Regions from separate parts of the Streptomyces sp. AHA2 genome, predicted to be linked through region 2. Evidence: riboswitches for the same ligand, from Rfam matches in the RefSeq annotation. Region 2 holds a riboswitch; each other region holds the start of a gene.

Region 1 (3,265 bases), on a different contig from region 2:
GCGGCCGGCTTCTTCGCCGTGCCGTACACGATCCTGGTGTACCCGCTGATCTTCACCTTCCTCCCCCGCCTGTGGTCGGTGTCGCACAAGCACGGGTACGTGACGACCTCCGACTTCGTGCGCGGACGCTTCGGCTCCAAGGGCCTGTCCCTGGCCGTGGCCCTCACCGGCATCCTGGCGACGATGCCGTACATCGCGCTGCAGCTGGTCGGCATCCAGGCCGTGCTGGACGTGATGGGCGTCGGTGGCGGCGAGGACACCAACTGGTTCATCAAGGACCTGCCGCTGCTCATCGCGTTCGGCGTGCTGGCGGCGTACACCTATTCCTCGGGCCTGCGGGCGCCGGCGCTGATCGCGTTCGTGAAGGACACGCTGATCTACCTCGTGATCGCGGTGGCGATCATCTACATCCCGATCAAGCTGGGTGGCTTCGACGACATCTTCGCCAAGGCCGGCGACGCGTTCAGCCAGACCAACCCGGCCACCGGCGCGCCGCGCGGCGCGCTGACGCCGCCGGAGACGGGCCAGTGGACGTACGCCACGCTGGCGCTGGGCTCCGCCCTGGCGCTGTTCATGTACCCGCACTCCATCACGGCGACGCTGTCCTCCAAGAGCCGTGAGGTGATCCGCCGCAACACCACGATCCTGCCGCTGTACTCGCTGATGCTGGGCCTGCTGGCGCTGCTCGGCTTCATGGCCATCGCGGCCGGCATCAAGGTGCAGAACGGCCAGCTGGCGATCCCGCAGCTGTTCGAGACGATGTTCCCGGACTGGTTCGCCGGTGTGGCGTTCGCGGCCATCGGCATCGGCGCGCTCGTGCCCGCGGCCATCATGTCCATCGCGGCCGCGAACCTGTTCACCCGCAACATCTACAAGGACTTCATCAAGCCGGACGCCACCCCCGCGCAGGAGACCAAGGTCTCCAAGGTGGTCTCGCTGCTGGTGAAGGTGGGCGCGCTGGTCTTCGTCCTCACCATGGACAAGACGGTCGCCATCAACTTCCAGCTGCTGGGCGGCATCTGGATCCTGCAGACCTTCCCGGCCCTGGTCGGCGGCCTGTTCACACGCTGGTTCCACCGCTGGGCCCTGCTCGCGGGCTGGGCGGTCGGCATGATCTACGGCACGGCCGCCGCCTACGGTGTGGCCTCCCCGACGCAGAAGCACTTCGGCGGCTCGTCGAAGGAGATCCCCGGCATCGGCGAGATCGGCTACATCGGCCTGACGGCGTTCGTGCTGAACGTGATCGTGACAGTCGTCCTGACCTTCGTCCTCAAGGCCGTGAAGGCCCCCGACGGCGTCGACGAGACCAAGCCGGAGGACTACACGGCCGACGCGGGCGACCCCGGGGTCCAGGTGGAACTCCCGCCTGCGACCGCCGGTTCGTCGCACTGACCCGGGGCGCGGGGCCGCACCGACGTGCGGCCCCGCCGCGTGGACGCGACCAGCCGTGAACCACCCGCAGCGGGCCGCCGTGACCACTCGTCACGGCGGCCCGCCGTCATGGGGAACCGACGCTCCGGCACCACCGCGACACTACATCTGGGGGTGCCACCCGGACCCGGCACAAGATGTATGCTCGTGCTCGCTGTCGCCGCAGGGGAATCCGGTGCGAATCCGGAACTGTCCCGCAACGGTGTACCCATGCCCCTGTGTGCGCATGGGCGTCAGTCCGAGGACCTGCCGACAGTGCACCCGGCCGCCGGCCGGTGTGCCCTGACGTCCGGGCCTCGTGGAATGGGCCGGTGGACGCGCGACGCCGTGTGCGTCCGTGTGCTGCCCCCTGCCCTCGGCGAGGCCCCGTGCCGAGCGAGGGAGAGCCCCCACGTGACCATCGCGCCAGCGGATCCGGTCTCAGCCGCCGAACAGGAGCAGGACGGGCCCGGTGCCGCTCTGCTGCGGACCCTGAGCGAACTGACCGCCGACCTCCCCGACGCCGACCCCGGCCGGGTCGCGGCCGCCGCGCTGCGCGGCCGGTCCGCGCGGGCGGACGAGCGGGAGCTGCGGGACCTGGCGACGGAGGCCGCGGCCGGCCTCATCTCGGAGGACCCCGCCTACTCCCGGCTGGCCGCGCGCCTGCTGACCGTCGGCATCCGCGACGAGGCCGCCTCGCAGGGGGTCACCTCCTTCACCGGGTCCGTCGCCGCCGGGCACCGGGAAGGGCTCATCGCCGACCGCACCGCCGCGTTCGTCGAACTGCACGGGGACCGGCTCGACGCGCTGGTCGACACCGCCGCCGACGACCGCTTCGGCTACTTCGGCCTGCGCACGCTGCACAGCCGCTACCTGCTGCGGCACCCGATCACCCGCAAGGTGATCGAGACACCCCAGCACTTCCTGCTGCGCGTGGCGAGCGGCCTCGCCGAGGACGACACCGCACGGGCCGTGGACGAGGTCGCGGCGCTCTACCGGCTGATGAGCCGCCTCGACTACCTCCCCTCCTCCCCCACCCTGTTCAACTCCGGCACCCGGCATCCCCAGATGTCGTCCTGCTACCTGCTCGACTCCCCCCGGGACGAGCTGGACTCCATCTACGACCGCTACCACCAGGTCGCGCGCCTGTCCAAGCACGCCGGCGGCATCGGCCTCGCCTACTCCCGCATCCGCGCCCGCGGTTCGCTGATCCGCGGCACCAACGGCCACTCCAACGGCATCGTCCCGTTCCTGAAGACCCTCGACGCCTCGGTCGCCGCCGTGAACCAGGGCGGGCGCCGCAAGGGAGCCGCCGCGGTCTACCTGGAGACCTGGCACGCGGACATCGAGGAGTTCCTGGAGCTGCGGGACAACACCGGCGAGGACGCCCGGCGCACGCACAACCTGAATCTGGCGCACTGGATCCCGGACGAGTTCATGCGCCGCGTGAACGCCGACGCGCAGTGGTCGCTCTTCTCGCCCTCGGACGTACCGGAGCTGGTCGACCTGTGGGGCGAGGAGTTCGACGCCGCGTACCGCAGGGCGGAGGCGGCGGGGCTCGCCCGGAGGACCCTGCCCGCCCGCGAGCTGTACGGCCGCATGATGCGCACCCTGGCACAGACCGGCAACGGCTGGATGACCTTCAAGGACGCCGCCAACCGCACCGCCAACCAGACCGCCGAGCCGGGCCACGTCGTCCACTCGTCCAACCTCTGCACGGAGATCCTCGAGGTCACCAGCGACGGCGAGACGGCGGTCTGCAACCTCGGCTCGGTCAACCTCGGCGCGTTCGTGACCGGCGGGGACATCGACTGGGAGCGCCTGGACGAGACCGTCCGCACGGCCGTGACGTTCC
Region 2 (3,265 bases):
GCCAGAGCGGTGGCCCTCAAGCTGCTGCTGCCCCAGGACACCGACGCCACGGCGACCTCGCGGTTCCGGCTGGAGGCCCAGACCGCCGGGCGCCTGAACCACCCCCACGTGGTGGGCGTGCTGGACTTCGGCGAGTTCGACAACCGGCTCTACCTGGTGATGGAACTGGTCGACGGCGACAGCCTCTCCCAGGTGCTCACGAAGTCGGGTCCGCTGCCGGCGGAGCGGGTCGCCGTCCTGGCCGCTCAGGCGTCGGCCGGGCTCGCCGCCGCGCACGCCCAGGGCATCGTCCACCGGGACGTCAAACCCGCCAACCTGCTGCTCGACGCCCGCGGCAACCTGAAGATCGGCGACTTCGGCATCGCGCGCTTCATGGACGACCCCGGCGCCGCGCTCACCGCCACCGGCCAGATCGTCGGCACCGGCATGTATCTCGCGCCCGAACGCGCCCTGGGCAAACCGGCGGGTACCGCCTCCGACATGTACTCGCTGGGCTGTGTGCTGTACCAGCTCCTCAGCGGCCGGCCGCCGTTCGAGGCGGACAGCGCCGTCGCCCTGCTGCACCAGCACCTCGACGCCGTTCCCGTGCCGCCGCGCGAGCTGGGGGTCGCCGGTCTGCCGCCGGCGTTCGAGAACTACCTGCTCGGCCTGCTCGCCAAGCAGCCCGAGGACCGGCCCACCGCGCAGCAGGCGGCCGAGTGGTTCGCGGGCGGTGCCTGGCGGGGGCTGCCCGAACCGCTGCCGGAGGTGTCGCCGCCCCCGCGACCGCAGCCCCGGCCCGCGTCCTCCGGTCAAGCCCCGTATCCGGGTGCGGAGACCAGCAGCCCGACCACCTACGCCCTGCCCGCCGCACCCGGGCCCCGCGGCGCGGCCCGCGCGGCGCAGGCAGGGCGTCCCGGGCGGGGCGGACGGCGGGGCGGCGGCGGGAGCGGGAACCGTCCGAAGGCCGTCGCGGCGGTCGCGGCCGCGGCGCTCTTCGTCGCCGCGATGCTCATCGGCATGCAGTGGTTCTCGCCGGACGACACCGCCACGGAGGGCACGGACCCGGGCCCCTCCCCCACCGCGAGCACCCCCGCCGCCGGGGCGACCCCCGGCCCGGCGTCCGGATCGCGGCCGGACTCCGGTCCGGCGGCTGCCACCACGCCGGCCACCGGGACGGTGGCCGACGTCACGCCGGCCGGCACCCCGCCCACCGACCAGCCCCCCACGCCGTCGGCTCCCGGCATGACTCCCGCGCAGGACACGGGTACCGAGGGGCCGGCGGAGGCGGAGCAGCCGGAGCAGGAGCAAGCGCCGGCCCCGCAGGGGGACGGCGAGGGCGAGGACGGCGGGGACGAGGGCGACGACTGACCCCACGGGATGCTCACCCGGCGGCGTCCCGGATGCGCCGGTGTGCGAGGGGGCGCCCCCTCGCGCGCCCCCGGTGCGGGTTGTGCTCGTCCTGATCCGGGCCTTATTGTCACCTGGCCTTGGTGAACGGGAAATCCGGTGTGATGCCGGTGCGGCCCTCGCCACTGTGAATCGGGAAGTCCGGCTCCGGCCCTCGCGGGCAGCCACTGGGTCCTCGTGACCCGGGAAGGCGGAGTCCGGGCGGTGGTACCCGTCAGCCAGGAGACCGGCCAAGGCGCGTCAACCATCCACGAGGTGCTGGAGAGGGTCTGCTGAGCCATGCACATAGCCGAGGGTTTCCTGCCTCCGGCGCACGCGGTCGCCTGGGGCGTCGCGTCGGCGCCGTTCGTCGTCCACGGGGTCCGGTCACTCACCCGTGAGGTGCGCGAGCACCCCGAGAGCACCCTGCTGCTCGGTGCCTCCGGTGCCTTCACGTTCGTCCTGTCCGCGCTGAAACTCCCCTCCGTCACGGGCAGTTGCTCCCACCCGACCGGCACGGGCCTGGGAGCCATCCTGTTCCGGCCGCCCGTCATGGCGGTGCTCGGCACCATCACCCTGCTCTTCCAGGCGCTGTTGCTCGCCCACGGCGGTCTGACCACGCTCGGGGCCAACGTCTTCTCCATGGCGATCGTCGGACCCTGGGCCGGGTACGCGGTGTACCGGCTGCTGCGGCGGTTCGAGGTGCCGTTGATGGTGACGGTGTTCTGCGGCGCGTTCGTCGCCGACCTGTCGACCTACTGCGTCACCAGCGTGCAGCTGGCACTCGCCTTCCCCGACCCGGGCAGCGGTTTCCTGGGCGCGCTCGGCAAGTTCGGCACCATCTTCGCCGTCACGCAGATTCCGCTCGCGGTGAGCGAGGGACTGCTGACCGTCCTCGTGATGCGGCTGCTGGTGCAGTCCAGCAAGGGCGAGCTGAACCGGCTGGGCGTGCTGCCGCCCCGCGAGCGGACGCGGACCGAGACCGAGGCGGTGGCCCGATGAGCCGGAACACGAAGATCAACCTGGTGCTGCTGCTCGCCGTCGCCGCGCTCGCGGTGCTGCCGCTCGCGCTCGGCCTCGGCGACCACAAGGAGGAGCCCTTCACAGGCGCCGACGCCGAGGCCGAGACGGCCATCACCGAGATCGAGCCGGACTACGAGCCGTGGTTCTCCCCGCTGTACGAACCGCCGTCCGGTGAGATCGAGTCGGCCCTGTTCGCCCTGCAGGCCGCGCTCGGCGCCGGAGTCCTCGCCTACTACTTCGGGCTGCGCCGGGGGCGCCGGCAGGGCGAGCAGCGGGCGCTGGAGCGGGAGGCGGCGGCCGTGCCCCCGGGTGTCGCCGGAGAGTCCGTCACCGCGAAGGACTGAGTCCGGGTGCTGCCGATCGACGCGGCGGCGCACAGCAGCCGCTGGCGCCGCCGACATCCCCTGGACAAGGCCGTGCTCGGGCTCGGCCTCACCGCACTGGCCGTCTGCCTGCCGCCCTGGCCGGGCGCGGCCCTGGTGCTCGCCACCGCCGTCGTGGTGCTGCTCGGTCCGGCCGGTGTGCCCGCACGGCGTCTGTGGCGGGCCTACCGGGTGCCGCTGGGCTTCTGCGCCACCGGCGCGCTGACCTTGCTGGTCCAGGTCGGCGGGCCGGGCGGGTTCGTCTCGCTCTCCGCCGACGGGCCGGCGCGGGCAGCGGAGTTGATGCTGCGCACCTCCGCGGCCTCGCTGGGCGTGCTGTTGTTCGCCTTCACCACGCCCATGTCCGATCTGCTGCCGCGGCTGGTGCGGGCCGGCGTCCCGGCGCCCGTCGTGGACGTGGCGCTGGTGACGTACCGGATGAGCTTCCTGCTGCTGGACTCCGTGCGCCGCGTCCGTCAGGCGCAGGCGGCGCGGCTCGGCCACACGGGCCG
Region 3 (3,265 bases), on a different contig from region 2:
TCTTCCGTTCACTCGGGTTACCTACGTTCGTCCAGCCAACGACCTCGAACGATTGCCTGGGTAAATGGAAAGCTTCTCGCTGATCCTCGCGATTGTGGTAGTAACCGCACTCGCGTTCGATTTCACGAACGGTTTCCACGACACCGCGAACGCGATGGCCACGACCATTTCCACGGGCGCCATGAAGCCCAAGGTCGCGGTGGCCATGTCCGCCGTCCTCAACCTGGTCGGCGCCTTCCTGTCCGTGGAAGTCGCCAACACGATCTCCAAAGGCCTCGTCGACGAGGCCGGCATCCGGCCCGAGGTCATCTTCGCCGCCCTGGTCGGCGCCATCCTCTGGAACCTGCTGACGTGGCTGGTCGGTCTGCCGTCCAGCTCCTCGCACGCCCTGATGGGCGGCCTGATCGGCGCCACGATCGCCTCGGCGGGCGCCGGCGCGGTGCACGGCGACGTGCTGGTCACCAAGGTGCTGATCCCGGCGATCGCCGCCCCCCTGGTCGCGGGCATCGCGGCGTTGCTCGCCACGCGGCTGACGTACTCCCTCGGCAAGAAGGCCGACGGCAAGGCCTCCGCCAAGGGCTACCGGGCCGGCCAGATCGCCTCCGCGGGCCTGGTCTCCCTGGCGCACGGCACCAACGACGCGCAGAAGACCATGGGCATCATCACCCTCGCCCTGGTCGCCGGCGGCACCCTCGCCCCGGACTCCGACCCGCCCATGTGGGTCATCCTCTCCGCGGGCGTCGCGATCGCCCTGGGCACCTACCTGGGCGGCTGGCGCATCATCCGCACGATGGGCAAGGGCCTGACCGACCTCCAGCCGCAGCAGGGCTTCGCCGCCCAGACCAGCGCGGCCACGGTCATCCTGGCCTCCTCGCACCTCGGCTTCTCCCTGTCCACCACCCACTCCGTCTCCGGCGCCGTGATGGGCGCGGGCCTCGGCCGCAAGGGCGGTGTGGTGCGCTGGTCGACGGCGACGCGGATGTTCGTCGCGTGGGGCCTGACGCTCCCGGCCGCGGCTCTGGTGGGCGCGCTCGCCGAGTACGTCACGGGCTTCGGCGACTGGGGCACCGCCGTGGTGGCCGTCTTCCTGGTCGTCTCCAGCGCGGCCATCTGGAAGATCTCCCGGCGTGAGGTCGTCGACCACACCAACGTCAACGACACCGACGAGGCGGAGCCGGCCGGCGTGGTGACCACGGCGATGGCCGCGGTGACGCCGCCGCCGGCGGGCCAGATCGCCGAGGAACCGGTCCCGGCGTTCCCCGCCCAGGCCACCTCCGAGCGGACCGCCTCCACGACCACCACGGTCTGATCCGGCCACCGGCAACAAGGAAGAGTCACCGATATGAAGATCGACTGGGCGGCCCTCGGTTCCGTCTTCGGCGTCAGCCTCGTGGTCACCGTGGCCCTGGTGGGCCTGTTCACCCTCGGCATCACCGGCCTGTCCCGCCAGGAGCGGGCGGCCGCCGAGGGCGGCTCCGCCGGCCTCGCCGTCACCGGCGCCTACGCCTGCTTCGCCGCGTGCGCGGCGGCCGTGGGCTACGGCATCTACCTGATCATGGCCTGACGGCACAACCGCGCGCGACCGCCGGGCGGCACGGGACGTGAGGTCCCGTGCCGCCCGGCACGCGTGTGACCGGCGGGATGTGGGGTTCTGCACACTCTCCCCGCGCAGGTCAACGGCAAGTTGACGGTTGTTCGCGGCCGTGGTGGACTGCCGGGGCCAATACGGCGGCAGGAGAGGAAGCCGGTGCGAGTCCGGCGCGGTCCCGCCACTGTCACCGGGGCGGACGCCCCGGAAGCCAGGAACTCTCACCGCCGGTCTCTTCGAACCAGGGCGTGGACACCCTGAGTGAGGACATATCGCCATGCGCGGCTGCCGACCGAGGCCCGACACCCCTTCTCCGACGTCCCCTTCGGCCGGCTGAGCCGATGGGTGCCGGTCGCGTCTTCGCGTACGGCGCCGCCGCCGGCCTGATCGGTGACCTGCTGCTCGGCGATCCCCGCCGGGGGCACCCGGTCGCCGCGTTCGGGCGGGCCGCGGGCGCCGTGGAACGGCTGCTGTGGCGGGACCACCGCGGGTGGGGCGCGCTGCACACCGCCGTGTGCGCCGGCGGAGCCGTCGCACTCGGGTCCGCCGCCGCGCGCAACGTACGGAGATCCGCCGTCGCCTCCACCGCCCTGACCGGCGCCGCCGTCTGGGCCGTGGTCGGGGGGACGTCGCTGGCGCGGGAGGCCGCGGCCGTCGGACAGGCCCTGGAGGCCGGGGACGTCGAGGCCGCCCGGGCCCGGCTGCCGCACCTGTGCGGACGGGACCCTCAGGCCCTCGACGCCGACGGCATCGCCCGGGCCGTGGTCGAGTCCGTCGCCGAGAACACCTCCGACGCGGTGGTGGGGGCCCTGGTCTGGGGAGCCGTCGGCGGGGTGCCGGGGCTGCTCGGGTTCCGGGCCGTCAACACCCTGGACGCCATGGTCGGGCACAAGTCGCCCCGTTACCGGCGCTACGGCTGGGCCTCGGCCCGGCTGGACGACCTCGCAGGGTGGCCGGGTGCCCGCCTGACCGCCGCGCTCGCCGCCCTGGCCGGACCCGATCCGCGCGGGGCCGTACGGGCCTGGCGCGCGGACGCGGGGCTGCATCCGAGCCCCAACGCCGGCCCCGTGGAGGCCTCGTTCGCCGGGGCGCTCGGGGTGCGGCTGGGCGGGACGCTCTCCTACGGCGGGCGGGTGGAGCACCGGCCCGTGCTGAACTCGGCGGGGCGTGCCGTCGTCACGGACGACGTGGAACGGGCCGTGCGGCTGTCGCGGCGGGTGACCTGGCTCGCGCTCGGGGTGTGCGCCGGTGCCCGGCTGCTGACCGGCGCGCGGCACTCCAAGAGGGGGAAGTGAACATGAGCGGTGGCCTTCTCGTGGCCGGCACCACCTCCGACGCCGGCAAGAGCGTCGTGACGGCGGGCATCTGCCGGTGGCTGGTACGCCAGGGCGTCAAGGTGGCGCCCTTCAAGGCGCAGAACATGTCGCTCAACTCCTTCGTGACGCGGGAGGGCGCGGAGATCGGGCGGGCCCAGGCCATGCAGGCGCAGGCCTGCCGGATCGAGCCCGCCGCGCTGATGAACCCGGTGCTCCTCAAGCCCGGCGGCGAGCAGAGCAGCCAGGTCGTGCTGCTGGGCAAGCCGGTCGGGGAGATGAGCGCCCGCGGGTACCACGGCGGGCGGCAGCAGCGGCTGCTCGGGACGGTGCTGGACTGCCTGGAGCAGTTGCGGGGCACGTA

The links. Region 2 has a riboswitch for cobalamin ahead of Q5694_RS29455 (energy-coupling factor ABC transporter permease). Riboswitches for the same ligand answer to the same signal wherever they lie in the genome.
Region 1: another riboswitch for cobalamin. It lies ahead of Q5694_RS17685 (ribonucleoside-diphosphate reductase subunit alpha); the one in region 2 lies ahead of Q5694_RS29455 (energy-coupling factor ABC transporter permease).
Region 3: another riboswitch for cobalamin. It lies ahead of Q5694_RS28215 (cobalamin biosynthesis protein); the one in region 2 lies ahead of Q5694_RS29455 (energy-coupling factor ABC transporter permease).

The regions. Positions count from the first base shown of each region.
Region 1 covers NZ_JAUQWJ010000007.1:334,443-337,707, forward strand. Annotated here, with positions in the region: gene mctP (monocarboxylate uptake permease MctP) at 1-1,392, shown strand, start outside; cobalamin riboswitch at 1,573-1,699, shown strand; gene Q5694_RS17685 (ribonucleoside-diphosphate reductase subunit alpha) at 1,825-3,265, shown strand, end outside.
Region 2 covers NZ_JAUQWJ010000021.1:63,443-66,707, forward strand. Annotated here, with positions in the region: gene Q5694_RS29450 (serine/threonine-protein kinase) at 1-1,350, shown strand, start outside; cobalamin riboswitch at 1,454-1,638, shown strand; gene Q5694_RS29455 (energy-coupling factor ABC transporter permease) at 1,669-2,370, shown strand; gene Q5694_RS29460 (energy-coupling factor ABC transporter substrate-binding protein) at 2,367-2,735, shown strand; gene cbiQ (cobalt ECF transporter T component CbiQ) at 2,742-3,265, shown strand, end outside.
Region 3 covers NZ_JAUQWJ010000019.1:45,161-48,425, forward strand. Annotated here, with positions in the region: gene Q5694_RS28205 (inorganic phosphate transporter) at 65-1,309, shown strand; gene Q5694_RS28210 (hypothetical protein) at 1,343-1,564, shown strand; cobalamin riboswitch at 1,691-1,828, shown strand; gene Q5694_RS28215 (cobalamin biosynthesis protein) at 1,930-2,883, shown strand; gene Q5694_RS28220 (cobyric acid synthase) at 2,886-3,265, shown strand, end outside.